3 regions of the Dietzia sp. 111N12-1 genome follow, and region 1 is predicted to be linked to each of the others. Evidence: predicted binding sites of a transcription regulator. Region 1 holds the regulator's gene; each other region holds the start of a gene.
The links. The regulator LexA, encoded in region 1, represses DNA repair genes until DNA is damaged. The targets are predictions, from matches to a motif close to CGAACANNTGTTCG.
Positions count from the first base shown of each region.

Region 2: the regulator LexA is predicted to act here: its motif matches at 1,015-1,028, upstream of AYO52_RS16360 (CoA transferase subunit A).
Region 3: the regulator LexA is predicted to act here: its motif matches at 977-990, upstream of AYO52_RS03585 (HNH endonuclease signature motif containing protein).

Region 1 is NZ_LSSV01000049.1:112,471-116,790, forward strand. Features, by position in the region: gene dapF (diaminopimelate epimerase) at 80-970, shown strand; gene hflX (GTPase HflX) at 1,024-2,472, shown strand; gene lexA (transcriptional repressor LexA) at 2,512-3,222, opposite strand; gene AYO52_RS12440 (hypothetical protein) at 3,412-3,846, shown strand; gene nrdR (transcriptional regulator NrdR) at 3,958-4,320, shown strand, end outside.
Region 2 is NZ_LSSV01000093.1:69,572-73,891, reverse strand. Features, by position in the region: gene AYO52_RS16370 (IclR family transcriptional regulator) at 1-101, opposite strand, end outside; gene pcaD (3-oxoadipate enol-lactonase) at 137-928, opposite strand; gene AYO52_RS16360 (CoA transferase subunit A) at 1,039-1,791, shown strand; gene AYO52_RS16355 (3-oxoacid CoA-transferase subunit B) at 1,795-2,424, shown strand; gene AYO52_RS16350 (malate dehydrogenase) at 2,539-3,546, shown strand; gene AYO52_RS16345 (valine--tRNA ligase) at 3,611-4,320, shown strand, end outside.
Region 3 is NZ_LSSV01000021.1:42,123-46,442, reverse strand. Features, by position in the region: gene AYO52_RS03590 (HAD hydrolase-like protein) at 1-672, shown strand, start outside; gene AYO52_RS03585 (HNH endonuclease signature motif containing protein) at 995-2,518, shown strand; gene AYO52_RS03580 (ABC-F family ATP-binding cassette domain-containing protein) at 2,537-4,320, opposite strand, start outside.

The DNA of each region.
Region 1 (4,320 bases):
CTCTAGTGGGCGTACCGTCCGGCATCATCCGACATTTCCACAGTGCGGAACGGCCCCCGCCGGCGAGTACGATTTCGCCATGACTTCGACGCGCCAGGCCTCGCAGCCCGACGGTATCGCCTTCCTCAAGGGCCACGGCACCCTCAACGACTTCGTGATCCTCCCGGACGATCAGGCCGACCTGGACCTCGACGTGGACCTCGTACGGGCACTGTGCGATCGGCGTGCCGGAATCGGCGCCGACGGAGTCCTGAGAATCGCGACCGCCGGAGCCCTCGTCGACCGGGGCGTGCTCGCGACCCTGCCGCCCGGCGTGGACGGTGGGGACTGGTTCATGGACTACCGCAACGCCGATGGTTCCATCGCGGAGATGTGCGGCAACGGGGTCCGGGTCTTCGCCCACGCCCTCGTCGCGACCGGGAGAGCGGAGTCCGGCTCCATCCCGGTGGGCACGCGGTCAGGGACCCGCCCCGCCGAGGTCCTCTCCCACTCGGGTGATGACGCGGTGGTGCGGGTGGACATGGGGGAGCCGCGTCTGCTCGGACTGTCCTCGGCGGTGGTCGGTGGCCGGACCTTCGCGGGACTCGCCTTCGACATGGGAAATCCGCACCTCGCCTGTGTGGTCCCCGATCTGGACGCCGCGGACCTCGCCGGGCTGCCGGTGCAGGAGACCCCGGTGTACGACCGGGACTTCTTCCCCGACGGCGTCAACGTCGAGATCGCCACCCCGATGGTGGACGGTCGGGTCTCGATGCGGGTCCACGAGCGGGGATCAGGGGAGACCATGTCCTGCGGAACCGGAATCGTCGCGACCGCGGTCGCCGCGCTGGCCGACTCGGGGGAGGCGACGGGCGACGTCGTCGTGGTGGTCCCCGGCGGCGAGGTCGAGGTCTCACTCACCGAGGCCGGGTCCTCGCTCACCGGGCCGTCCACACTCGTCGCCCGCGGTCATTACCACCGTGGTCGGTAGCACACCGTCTCGCACGGGACACCGGGGGGCCCGGTGTGAGAAGATGAACCCGAATGACTACTGATCACACGGCCGCTGACCGGCCGACACGCGACCTCGATCCGTCCATCGGTGATTTCCAGCTCGAGGAGAGATCCTCGATGCGCCGGGTGGCGGGACTCTCCACCGAACTCCAGGACGTCAACGACGCCGAGTACCGCCAGCTCCGACTCGAACGGGTCGTGCTCGTCGGTGTCTGGACCGAAGGGTCCGCCGCGCAGGCGGACGCCGCGATGGACGAGCTCGCCCAGCTCGCCGAGACCGCGGGATCGGAAGTGTGCGACGCGCTCATCCAGCGCCGCGACAAGCCCGATGCCGCCACATACATCGGGTCGGGCAAGGTCAGCGTCCTCAAGGACGTGATCGCCGCGACCGGCGCGGACACCGTCATCTGCGACGGCGAACTCACCCCGGGACAGTTGCTCGCGCTGGAGAAGGCGGTCAACGTGAAGGTCATCGACCGTACCGCGCTGATCCTCGACATCTTCGCGCAGCACGCCACCAGCCGTGAGGGCAAGGCCCAGGTGACCCTCGCCCAGATGGAGTACATGCTCCCCCGTCTGCGTGGGTGGGGCGAGTCGCTGTCGCGCCAGGCGGGCGGTCGTGCCGGGAGCAACGGCGGCGTCGGTCTCCGTGGCCCGGGTGAGACCAAGATCGAGACCGATCGGCGTCGGATCCGCGAGCGGATGGCCCGTCTGCGCCGGGACATCAAGGGGATGAAGCAGGCCCGAGACACCAAACGGCACCGACGGCGTTCCACTCCGGTGCCGTCCATCGCCATCGCCGGATACACGAACGCCGGGAAGTCGAGCCTGCTCAACAGGATCACCGGAGCCGGCGTCCTGGTTCAGAACGCCCTGTTCGCCACACTCGACCCGACGACGCGCAAGGCCGAGTTGCCTGACGGCAGAGCAGTCGTCTTCACGGACACCGTGGGATTCGTCCGACACCTGCCGACCCAGTTGGTCGAGGCGTTCAGGTCCACACTGGAAGAGGTCGTCGACTCCGAGTTGCTCCTCCACGTCGTGGATGGTTCGGATGCCTTCCCGCTCCGCCAGATCGAGGCGGTGCGCAAGGTGATCAACGAGGTGGTCGAGGAGCAGAACGCGGAGCGGCCTCGGGAACTCCTGGTGATCAACAAGATCGACGCCGCGGATCCCGTGGTCCTCACCGAGTTGCACCACGCGCTGCCCGACGCCGTGTTCGTCTCGGCGGTCACCGGGCAGGGTGTCGACGAACTCCTCGAGCGAATCACGCAGATCGTCGCCTCGGGGGACACCGAGGTGACCCTGTCCGTCCCGTACTCCCGCGGGGACGTGGTGTCTCGGGTCCACGCCGAGGGCGCAGTGGTCGAGGAGGAACACACCCAGGACGGAACCCGGCTGGTGGTCCGACTGCCCGCGTCCGTGGCCGGCGAACTGGACGAGTTCGCCGCCCGCGGTCCACATGACGGCGCCGCCTGACCCCTGCGGGGACGGGCGGCGCGTCGTTCGAACCGGGACTCAGAGTTTCCGGAACACTGTCACGACCTTGCCGAGGATCGTCGCGTGCTCGCCCGGAATCGGGCTGAACGACGGATTGTGGGGCAGCAACCAGACTCCGCTCGAGTCGTTCCGGAAGGTCTTGACCGTCGCCTCCCCGTCGATCATGGCGGCGACGATCTCCCCGTTGTCCGCGACGTTCTGCCGCCTGACCACCACGTAGTCGCCGTCGCAGATGGCGGCGTCGATCATCGACTCGCCGACGACCTTGAGCATGAACAGATCGCCTGATCCGACGAGGTCCGACGGCAGGGGGAAGATCTCCTCGACGGCTTGCTCCGCGAGGATGGGCCCGCCCGCCGCGATCCGGCCGAGCACGGGGACGTAGACGGGTTCGACCGCGCCGCCCGGACGCTGGGGCTCCGGAGCAGGTGACCGACGGCCCCGTGACTTCTGCCCCGGGACACCGTGGACATCGACCGCCCGCGGCTTGTGCGGATCCCGCGTCAGGAAGCCCTTCTTCTCCAGCGTGCGGAGTTGATGCGCCACCGACGACGTGGACTGCAAGCCGACCGCGTCCCCGATCTCGCGGATGCTCGGCGGATAGCCACGCTCCTTGACGGTGTCGTGGATGTGGAGCAGAACGCTCTTCTGTCGGTCCGTCAGTGACTCGAAATCGGGCTTCGGCATCTCGTGTGGTCCCTTCGGCGAATGGATGTTCGACGCTGTGATCTGTCTACACCCTAGTGCCACGGGCTGCGGCGCGCCACACACGTGTTCGAAGAAATTCCTCCGTGGATCGTGACTGTGTCGGAGTCGCGTGATACAACTCTAGGGGAGTTCGGATTCGAACAGATGTACTGAGGAACACATACAGGTGTGCGAATCACGATCGCACACCGTATCGAGTAGGGAGCCACCATGACCGTTGTCGAGCTTCAGTCCCACCCACGTCCGGCCGCGCGGTGGACCGAGGTCTGCCCCGACGACCATCGTGGACGGGTCGCGCACCTCGACCGGCCCGGTGACGTGTCGGCGCGGTCCACCCGTGCGCCGCGACGCCCCCTGGCCCGACCGGAGGGCAGCCGGCCCGCCGTCACGTCCTCGCGTGCGGAGAATCTCGTCCGGCCGCGGGTGACCGCCCGCCCGGCCGCCGTCACGTCGGTCGCCCCGGGTCGCCGCGTGCTCGTGCGCCCGGTCTCCACGGACCGTGTGCGGGCGTGCCATGTCGAGGCCCCGGCGTCCACCGGGGTCGTCGACGACGTGCCGGCCTGGGCGCTACTGGCGTGCGGGATCGCATTCGGCGTGATCATGCTTCTCGCAGTGGCCTTCCTCGGTGGACCCGCCTACGCGTGACCGGGCAGCGGGCCTCCTAGAATGGACCGTGGGCGGTGGTCTACCGCCCCCGCGTTCCGTCAGGCACGATCCGGGACGCGTGAACTCCGGTCGACGAAGGGCCCCACGGGAATGTACTGCCCGACATGCCACCACGAGGACTCCCGGGTAATCGACTCACGATCCGTCGACGAGGGTCAGGCGATCCGGCGTCGCCGGGAGTGCCCCCGGTGTGGACACCGGTTCACGACGCTGGAGACGCCCCTGCTGACGGTTCTCAAGCGGAACGGGGTGACCGAGGCGTTCAGTCGGGACAAGGTCGTCCGCGGTGTCCGCCGCGCGTGCCAGGGACGATCGGTTGACGAGGACGCTCTGCGTCGCCTCGCCCAGCAGGTCGAGGACGCTGTGCGATCCGGCGGTGCGTCCGAGGTTCCCGCCCACGAGATCGGGCTCGCCATCCTGGGCCCTCTGCAGGATCTGGACGAGGTCGCCTAC
Region 2 (4,320 bases), on a different contig from region 1:
TGGCGGGGCTGGCGGGCGTCGAATGCCCGGATGACCGCCAGGCCGCGCGCGAGCGACTGGACGAAGTCGGGGGAGGCCGGGCGGTCCCCGCCGTCGTCCACGGACCCGGCCGGGGTCGACACTACGTCGGGGCGGGTCACGCCGCGCCCGTGTTCCGTGCGGCGTCGAGGTGTCGGCGGAGCACGTCGGTGATGCGGTCCGGGATCTCGACGGTGGGCACGTGGGCCGCCGGGGAGACGACGACGAAGTCCGCTCCGGGCACCCCGTCGGCGATCTCGCGCAGTACCTCCGGGGGAGTGGAGGGGTCTTCTTCCCCGGCGAGCACGAGGGTGGGGCAGGAGATCCGACCCAGCTCGGCGCGGTTGTCCCAGCCGGCCAGCGCGTCGCAGCAGGAGGCGTATCCCTCGGCCGGGGTGCCCAGGACCATCTCACGGAGCCCGGCGACCAGCTCGGGCTCGGCCTCGGCCCGCGCGGCGGTGATCCACCGTGCGACGACGGCGTCGGCGACCGCGGCCGTCCCGCCCTCGCGGACCGCGGCGGCGCGATCGGCCCAGCCGGACGGTTCACCGAACTTCGCGGCGGTGCACAGGAGGGCGGTGGAGAGCACGCGGGTGGGCTCGTGGACGGCGAGCCACTGGGCCACCGCGCCACCGAGCGACAACCCGGCCACGTGGAACCGGTCGACGTCGAGCGAGTCGAGCAGGGCCAGAACGTCGGCGGCCAGGTCGGCGATCGTGCACGGCCCGGGGACGACCTCGGACGTGCCGTGGCCCCGGTGGTCCACCGCGACCACGGTGTGGTCGCGGGACAGGTCCCGGACCTGCGCGTCCCACATCGAACGGTCGGACCCGAGTGATCCGAGGAGGACGAGGACGGGGGTGTCGGCGGACCGGGGTCCGCTGACCTCGTGGGACAGGGTGGCGGGCATGGTGTCGGTCCTCTCGTGCGTCTGGTTTCCGGTTCGGGACCACGATACGCGGAGATCGTGCGAAGGGCGAACACTTGTACAAGATGCGAACACCGGATAGGGTTCGTGACATGACCAACAAGATCTTCTCGTCGGCCGCGGACGCGGTCGCGGACATCCCCGACGGTGCCTCCCTGGCCGTGGGCGGGTTCGGTCTGGTCGGCATCCCCGCCGTCCTCATCGACGCGCTCCTCGAGCAGGGCGCCACCGACCTGAGCACGGTGAGCAACAACTGCGGCACCGACGGTTTCGGCCTGGGCAAGCTTCTGGAATCGCACCGGATCACCCGGACCACGGCCTCGTATGTCGGCGCCAACAAGGAGTTCGCCCGCCAGTACCTCTCCGGCGAGCTCGAGGTGGAGCTCACGCCGCAGGGCACGCTCGCCGAGCGCATGCGGGCCGGAGGCGCCGGCATCCCCGCCTTCTACACCCCGGCCGGCGTCGGCACGATGGTCGCCGACGGGGGCCTGCCGCTGCGTTATGACGGCGAGGGGGGCGTCGCCAAGGCGTCCGAGCCCAAGGAGGTCCGGGTCTTCGACGGCGAACAGTACGTCCTCGAGCGCGGGATCGTCACCGACTTCGCCCTGGTCCACGCCCACAGGGCCGACACCGTGGGCAACCTGCAGTTCCGTGGGACGGCTCGCAACTTCAACCCGGACGTGGCCATGGCCGGTCGGATCACGATCGTGCAGGCCGAGGAGGTCGTCGAGCCGGGCGGGATCGACCCGGCCAACGTCCACATCCCCGGCATCTTCGTCCAACGGATTGTCGAGGTCGGCCGCCAGGAGACCGGCGTCGAGATCCGCACCACCAGGGAGGCCTGAGCCATGAGCTGGACCCACGAGCAGATGGCGGCTCGCATCGCCGCGGATTTCACCGACGGCCAGTACGTCAACCTCGGTATCGGTATGCCCACCCTCATCCCCGGATATCTTCCCGAGAGTGTGCAGGTGACCCTCCACTCGGAGAACGGCATCCTCGGCGTCGGGCCGTACCCGACGGACGACGAGCTCGACCCCGAGATGATCAACGCAGGCAAGGAGACCATCACCGCCGAGGCGGGGGCGGCGTTCTTCTCGTCGTCGGAGTCCTTCGCCATGATCCGCGGCGGTCACGTCGACGTCGCCGTCCTCGGCGCTATGCAGGTCTCGCAGTCCGGCGACCTGTCCAACTGGATGGTCCCCGGCGCCATGGTCAAGGGCATGGGCGGTGCGATGGACCTCGTCCACGGCGCCGACCGCGTGATCGTGATGATGGACCACGTCACCCGCAAGGGCGACCTCAAGCTCATGCAGGAGAACACGCTCCCGTACACGGGCAAGGGCTGCGTCCAGCGGGTCGTCACCGACCTGTGCGTCCTCGACATCGCGCCGGAGGGCTTCCGACTCGTCGAACTGGCGCCGGACGTGACCATCGACGAGGTCCGCCGGAAGACGGGCGCCGAGATCCACGCCTGAGTCGACGCTCGGGTGGACGTCAGGTGTACACCGCCCGCGGAGGCGGGAGGCGGGGTCGGATTCTCACTACTGTGGGAACCGACCCCGTCGTCGTCCCCGGAAGGTCCGTCCCACATGAGCACCTCCACCCCGGTCACCGCCACCCCGGCCACCGTGACCGTCACCGGCGCCGCCGGAAAGATCGCCTACTCGTTGCTGTTCCGTCTCGCCTCCGGGCTGGTGTTCGGGCCCGGGACCCCGGTCCGCCTGCGTCTGCTCGACATCCCGTCGGCCGTGGTCGCGGCGGAGGGCGTCGCGATGGAGATCGAGGACTGCGCTCTCCCGCTGGTCGAGTCGATCGAGATCACCGACGACGTGGACACCGCGTTCGACGGCGCCAACGCGGCATTCCTGGTGGGCGCCAGGCCGCGCGGCAAGGGGATGGAGCGCGCCGACCTGCTCACCGCCAACGGGGCGATCTTCCGGGAACAGGGCCGCGCCATCAACGCCCACGCCGCCGACGACGTGCGGGTGGTGGTGGTGGGCAACCCCGCCAACACCAACGCCTACATCGCCCACCGACACGCGCCCGACGTCCCCGCCGGTCGCTTCACCGCCCTGATGCGGCTCGACCACAACCGCGCGCTCAGCCAGCTCGCCACCCGGCTGGGAGCGCCGGTCGCCGACCTGGACGGGGTGGTGGTCTGGGGCAACCACTCGGCCACCCAGTTCCCCGACGTGTCGTACCTGACGCGACGAGGCGAGCCGGTCACCTCCGGGCTCGACGAGGAGTGGTTGGCCGACACGTTCATCCCACGGGTCGCGAACCGGGGAGCCGAGATCATCTCGGTGCGCGGATCGTCGTCGGCCGCCTCGGCCGCCGGCGCGGCGGTCGACCAGATGCGCGACTGGGTGCACGGCACCAGTGGGGAGAGCTGGACCACGGTCGCACTGCCGTCGGAGGGGCAGTACGGCACCGTGCCGGGTGTGGTGACGGGGTTGCCCTGCCGCAGCCGCGGCGCGGAGTGGGAGGTCGTCGAAGGACTGGCGATCGGGGACTTCCAACGAGCCCGCATCGACGCGTCGGTGGCGGAGCTGGTCTCGGAGCGTGACGCCGTTCACGGACTGGGACTGGCCGACTGACCTCGGGTGCACCGGGGCTGACGGCGTGTGCCGGGCCCCGGCGTCCACGGCCTAGGATGGTCGGGTGACGACTCCAGCTTCTGCCTCCCCGAACACCGACCGCGCGGACGCCCTGCCCGCCTCCTGGAACCCAGGTGAGGTGGAAGGCGGGCTGTACCAGCGCTGGGTGGAGGCCGGCTACTTCGAGGCCGACCCGTCCAGCGACAAGCCCGCCTACTCGGTGGTGTTGCCGCCGCCCAACGTCACGGGCAGCCTGCACATGGGCCACGCGCTCGACCACACCCTCATGGACGTGCTCACGCGGCGCAAGCGCATGCAGGGCTTCGAGGTCCTGTGGCTGCCCGGCATGGACCATGCCGGGATCGCCACGCAGACCCTCGTGGACCGCAAGCTCCGCGACGAGGGGATCGACCGCCACGAGATCGGCCGCGACGCGTTCATCGAGAAGGTCTGGGAATGGAAGCGCGAGTCCGGTGGGACCATCGGGGAGCAGATGCGTCGCCTCGGCGACGGTGTCGACTGGTCGCGTGAGCGGTTCACCCTCGACGACGGACTGTCGCGCGCGGTGCAGACCATCTTCAAGGAGCTCTACGACAGCGGTCTGATCTACCGCGCCGAGCGACTGGTCAACTGGTCGCCCACCCTGCAGACCGCGATCTCGGACATCGAGGTCAAGTACGCGGACGTCGAGGGCGAGCTGGTGAGCTTCCGCTACGGCTCGATGGACGATTCCGAGCCGCACCTGGTCGTGGCCACGACCCGGCTCGAGACGAT
Region 3 (4,320 bases), on a different contig from region 1:
GACCTCACCCTCCTCGACCCCGCCGGCTTCGGGACCCGCATGATCACCCCGGCGCTCGCCGACCTCCTCGGCCGCGACCCCGTCATGGGCGTGTCCTTCGCCGGACGGACCGACCGCGCGATCCTCACCGATCTGCTCGAGATCAACGGGATAGGTGTCGACGACGACGAGGTGGTCCATTCCCTCATGGACGCCGTGGCCCGGCGCTGCGAAACGTTCGGGGACGATCTCCTGGCCGGAGGTGGCGGTCCCCTGCCCGGCGCCCACGAAGCTGTCGCCGCCCTGGCCGCGGACCCGCGACTGCACCAGGGGATCGTCACGGGCAACATGCGGCGGACGGCGCTGCTCAAGCTGCGGCTCTGTGGCTTCGACGGGCTGCCCGATCCCGGACTCGGCGCGTTCGGTGATCACCACGCGGACCGCGCCCACCTCGTCCGCGACGCCCTCGCCGCCGCCCGGGCCCGCGGTGTGGACGTGACCCCCGGGCGGTCGGTGGTCGTGGGCGATCACGTGCACGATGTCCGCGGGGCGCGCGCCGCGGGTGCCGTCTGCGTGGCTGTCGCCACCGGCAGGGTTTCCGCCGACGACCTCCGCGCCGCCGGCGCCCACGGCGTCCTGCCGGATCTCACAGATCCCGGCGCCCTGCTGGCCGCGATCCACGCCACCGTCTGAACCGCGGTGCCGTCCGACCTGCGGTGCCCTGGACGGGGCATCCAGGGCACCGCAGGTCACGAGGCTGCAGACGCCGCCCGGGCCCACGGCCTGGCGGTATCCATAGAGCGCCCGGGCGCGGTGGCACGCCGTACCGCCATGCCTCACCTACGCCGACGCACTTCTGGCTGCCGTCCACGCCTCCGTCTGAACCGCAGTGCCGTCTGAACCGCAGTGCCGTCTGACCTGCGCCGCCCTGAACGGGGCATCCAGGGCACCGCAGGTCACGGCCGTGACAGCCACTTCTTCCGACCATGTCGTACCTCGAACATACAGTCGAACCATGAGCCCAACAGACACCGCCCACTCGCCGTTCGTGACCCCGCCGGGATTCACGACGGTGCCTACCCCCGCCACCGACGTCGTCGTCCCTGAGGCCTTCAGCCGATGGGACCCCGGACAGCGACGCGGCTATCTCGCGCAGCGGGCGATCAACGCTGCCGAAGGCCGCACTGTGGCCTTTGCGTACGACTGCGTATCCAGGTCAACCCAGAACGACCAGCGACGCGATCCCCTGGACACGGCGGCGACCATGGTGAGCGCCTCGATGGCTTTGTCCCGCCGCGGGGCATTTCGGCTGGTGGCCACCGCCATAGAACTGACCGAGCGGCTGCCTCTCACCGCGACACTGCTGACGACTGGGTGGATCGGAGTCGACGCGGCCCACGCCATCGCCGAGGAGACCGCCCTGGTGGAGGACCGTCTCATGCCGGAACTCGACCGCCGCATCAGCGAGGGACTCGCACCGACGAGGCGCCGAACCCACCCTCCCAGGATCGGGCCACTGCGCAAGATGCTCAGCAAGCACGTCGCGAGCTGCGACCCCGTGGGAGCGGACGCCCGCGCACAACAGGCTCGGCGAGAGCAGAACGTGAAGATGACGCCGGTCACCGGCGATCTCGCGCTGCTCACCGCGACCCTCTCAGCCGTCGACGGCCTGGAGATCACCGAGCGGATCGAAGCCCTGGTCCGCACCGCCGCAACAGACGACCCCCGGTCGATCGGGCAACTCAGGGCCGCCGGCCTCCTCGCCCTGAGCCGCGGCTGGACCTGTCTGCCCGCACCCGACGGAGACCACCCCACGGACCCGGACGCGATGGCCGCGGCCCGCCGGGTCGTGATCCACGCCTACGACGACGGGGACGCGGACTTCCGGGGCCTGTTCGTGGCAGGTTACGGCCCCGTCAGTCGCTTCACGTCCGATGAACTGCAGCGATTCGCCAGGCGCAGACTCGACGCGATCGACACGCTCGCGGACCCGGACAGTGAGGCCTCCCGCCGGTACAACCCCTCGGAGGCACTGGCCCGCTTCTGTCGGGGTCGCGACGGCACCTGCGTTTTCCCCGGCTGCCAGACCCCGGCGGACAAGACGGACCTCGACCACATCATCCCCTTCGACCACGACGATCCCCAACGCGGCGGATACACCACCAGCGACGACCTCGGCAGCATCTGCCGCACCCACCATCGCCTCAAGACCGATGGCATCTGGGCCTACTACCGGAGCACTGACGGGGACTACGTGTGGATACATGGTCCGAACCATCCCGACAAGGACCCCGGGACACGCGTCATCACCACCCCCACCGGCCCATTGGCGGAGTTCGGCGCACCGCGACACCCCGAACGCTCCCGGCTACAGAAGGAGGCCGCCGAAGCCGGCAGAACCGGAGACGGCATACCCGGATCGCAGCGCCAACCGCACACCCGGCACCGTCGCGCCTCCGAACGGAGGTACCTGCGCGCTCAGGCGGAACAGCGACTCCACGCTGCAGAGCGCGAACCGGGGTCGCAGTCGGCTGCCTAGGTCGGCCGGCCGGGCGCCTCAACCCTCGATTTGCTCGCCCAGTTCCATCCAGCGCTCCTCGAGCGTGTCCTTCTCCGCGGAGACGTCCTTGAGCTCGCGGTCCAGGGCGGCCAGCTTCTCGGTGTCCATCGCCCCTGCCGAGACATCGGCCATGGCCTTGTGGAGCTCGGCCTCGCGCTTGTCGAGCTTGCCCATCTGCCGCTCGATCTTCGACATCTCCTTGGTGAGTGCCCGCTCCTCGGCGGCGGAGAGGGCGGGAGCCGTGGCACTACCACCCGCGGCACCGGCCCCAGAGCCGCCAGCCGAAGCAGACGCGGCGCCCGGCGTGGAGCGCGACACCTTGCCCGAGTCGCCAGCCGCCCCGGCGACGCGACGGCGCTCGAGGTATTCGTCGATGCCGCGCGGGAGGTTGGTGAGCTGGCCGTCGCCGAACAGCGCCCACACCGAGTCACAGATGCGCTCGACGAGGTAGCGGTCGTGCGAGATGACGACCATCGTGCCGGGCCAGCCGTCGAGCAGGTCCTCGAGTTGGCGCAGCGTGTCGATGTCGAGGTCGTTGGTGGGCTCGTCGAGCAGCAGGACGTTGGGCTCGGCCATGAGCACGCGCGTGAGCTGCAGGCGCCGTCGCTCGCCGCCGGACAGGTCGCCGACGGGTGTGCGCTGACGGGCCGGCGAGAAGCCCAGCCGCTCGGCCAACTGGGAGGCGGTGAGCTCGTCCTTGCCGAACGCCACCCGGGCGGCGACGTCCTCGATCGCCTCGAGCACCCGCTGGTCCAGCGGCAGGTCGTCGAGTTCCTGACGTAGCCACCCGATCCGGATGGTCTTGCCCTCCTTGCGGCTGCCAGCGGCGAGGGGGGCCTCACCGGCGAGCGCGCGCAGGAGCGTGGTCTTGCCGGAACCGTTGACGCCGACCAGGCCCACGCGCTCACCTGGGGCGAGTCGCCAGGTGAGGTCGTCGACAAGGGTGCGGCCGTCGGGGGCATCGAGGCGCGCGTCCTCCAGCTCGATCACGACCTTACCGAGGCGCCGCGCGGCGAAGCTCGACAGTTGTAGCGAGTCGCGGGGCGGCGGCACGTCCTTAATGAGCGCCTCGGCCGCCTCGATGCGATAGCGCGGCTTGGACGTCCGCGCCGGGGCGCCGCGGCGCAGCCACGCGAGTTCCTTGCGCATGAGGTTCTGACGACGCGACTCGGTGGCCGCGGCTTGGCGGTCGCGCTCGGCGCGCGCGAACACCCAGTCGTTGTAGCCACCCTCGTACTGCTCGACGTGGCCGTCGACCACCTCCCAGGTGTGGGTGGCGATCGTGTCGAGGAACCACCGGTCGTGGGTGACGACGACGAGCGCACTCGATCGCGCGACGAGGTGGTCCGCCAACCACTGGACCCCCTCGACGTCGAGATGGTTGGTCGGCTCGTCCAACACGAGCAGGTCCAAATCCTGCACGAGGGCCGCGGCGAGCGACACCCGGCGCCGCTCACCGCCGGACAGATCCGCGACGGGCGTGTCCAGTCCCAGGTCGTGGATGCCGATGCCGTCGAGCACCGCGCGGACGCGGGCGTCACCGGCCCACTCGTGGACCGCGAGGCCGAGCCTGCCGACCACGGCCTGGCCCACGGTGTCGGCGGCGAGCTCGGTGCGCTGCGTGACCACGGCGGTCCGCAGACCGCTGACCTGTGAGACGCGCCCGGAGTCGGGCTCGGCCACGCCGGTGAGGATCTCCAGCAGGGTGGTCTTGCCGCCCCCGTTTAGGCCGACGACGCCGATGCGGTCGCCGGCATTGACGCCCAGTGAGACGTTGTCGA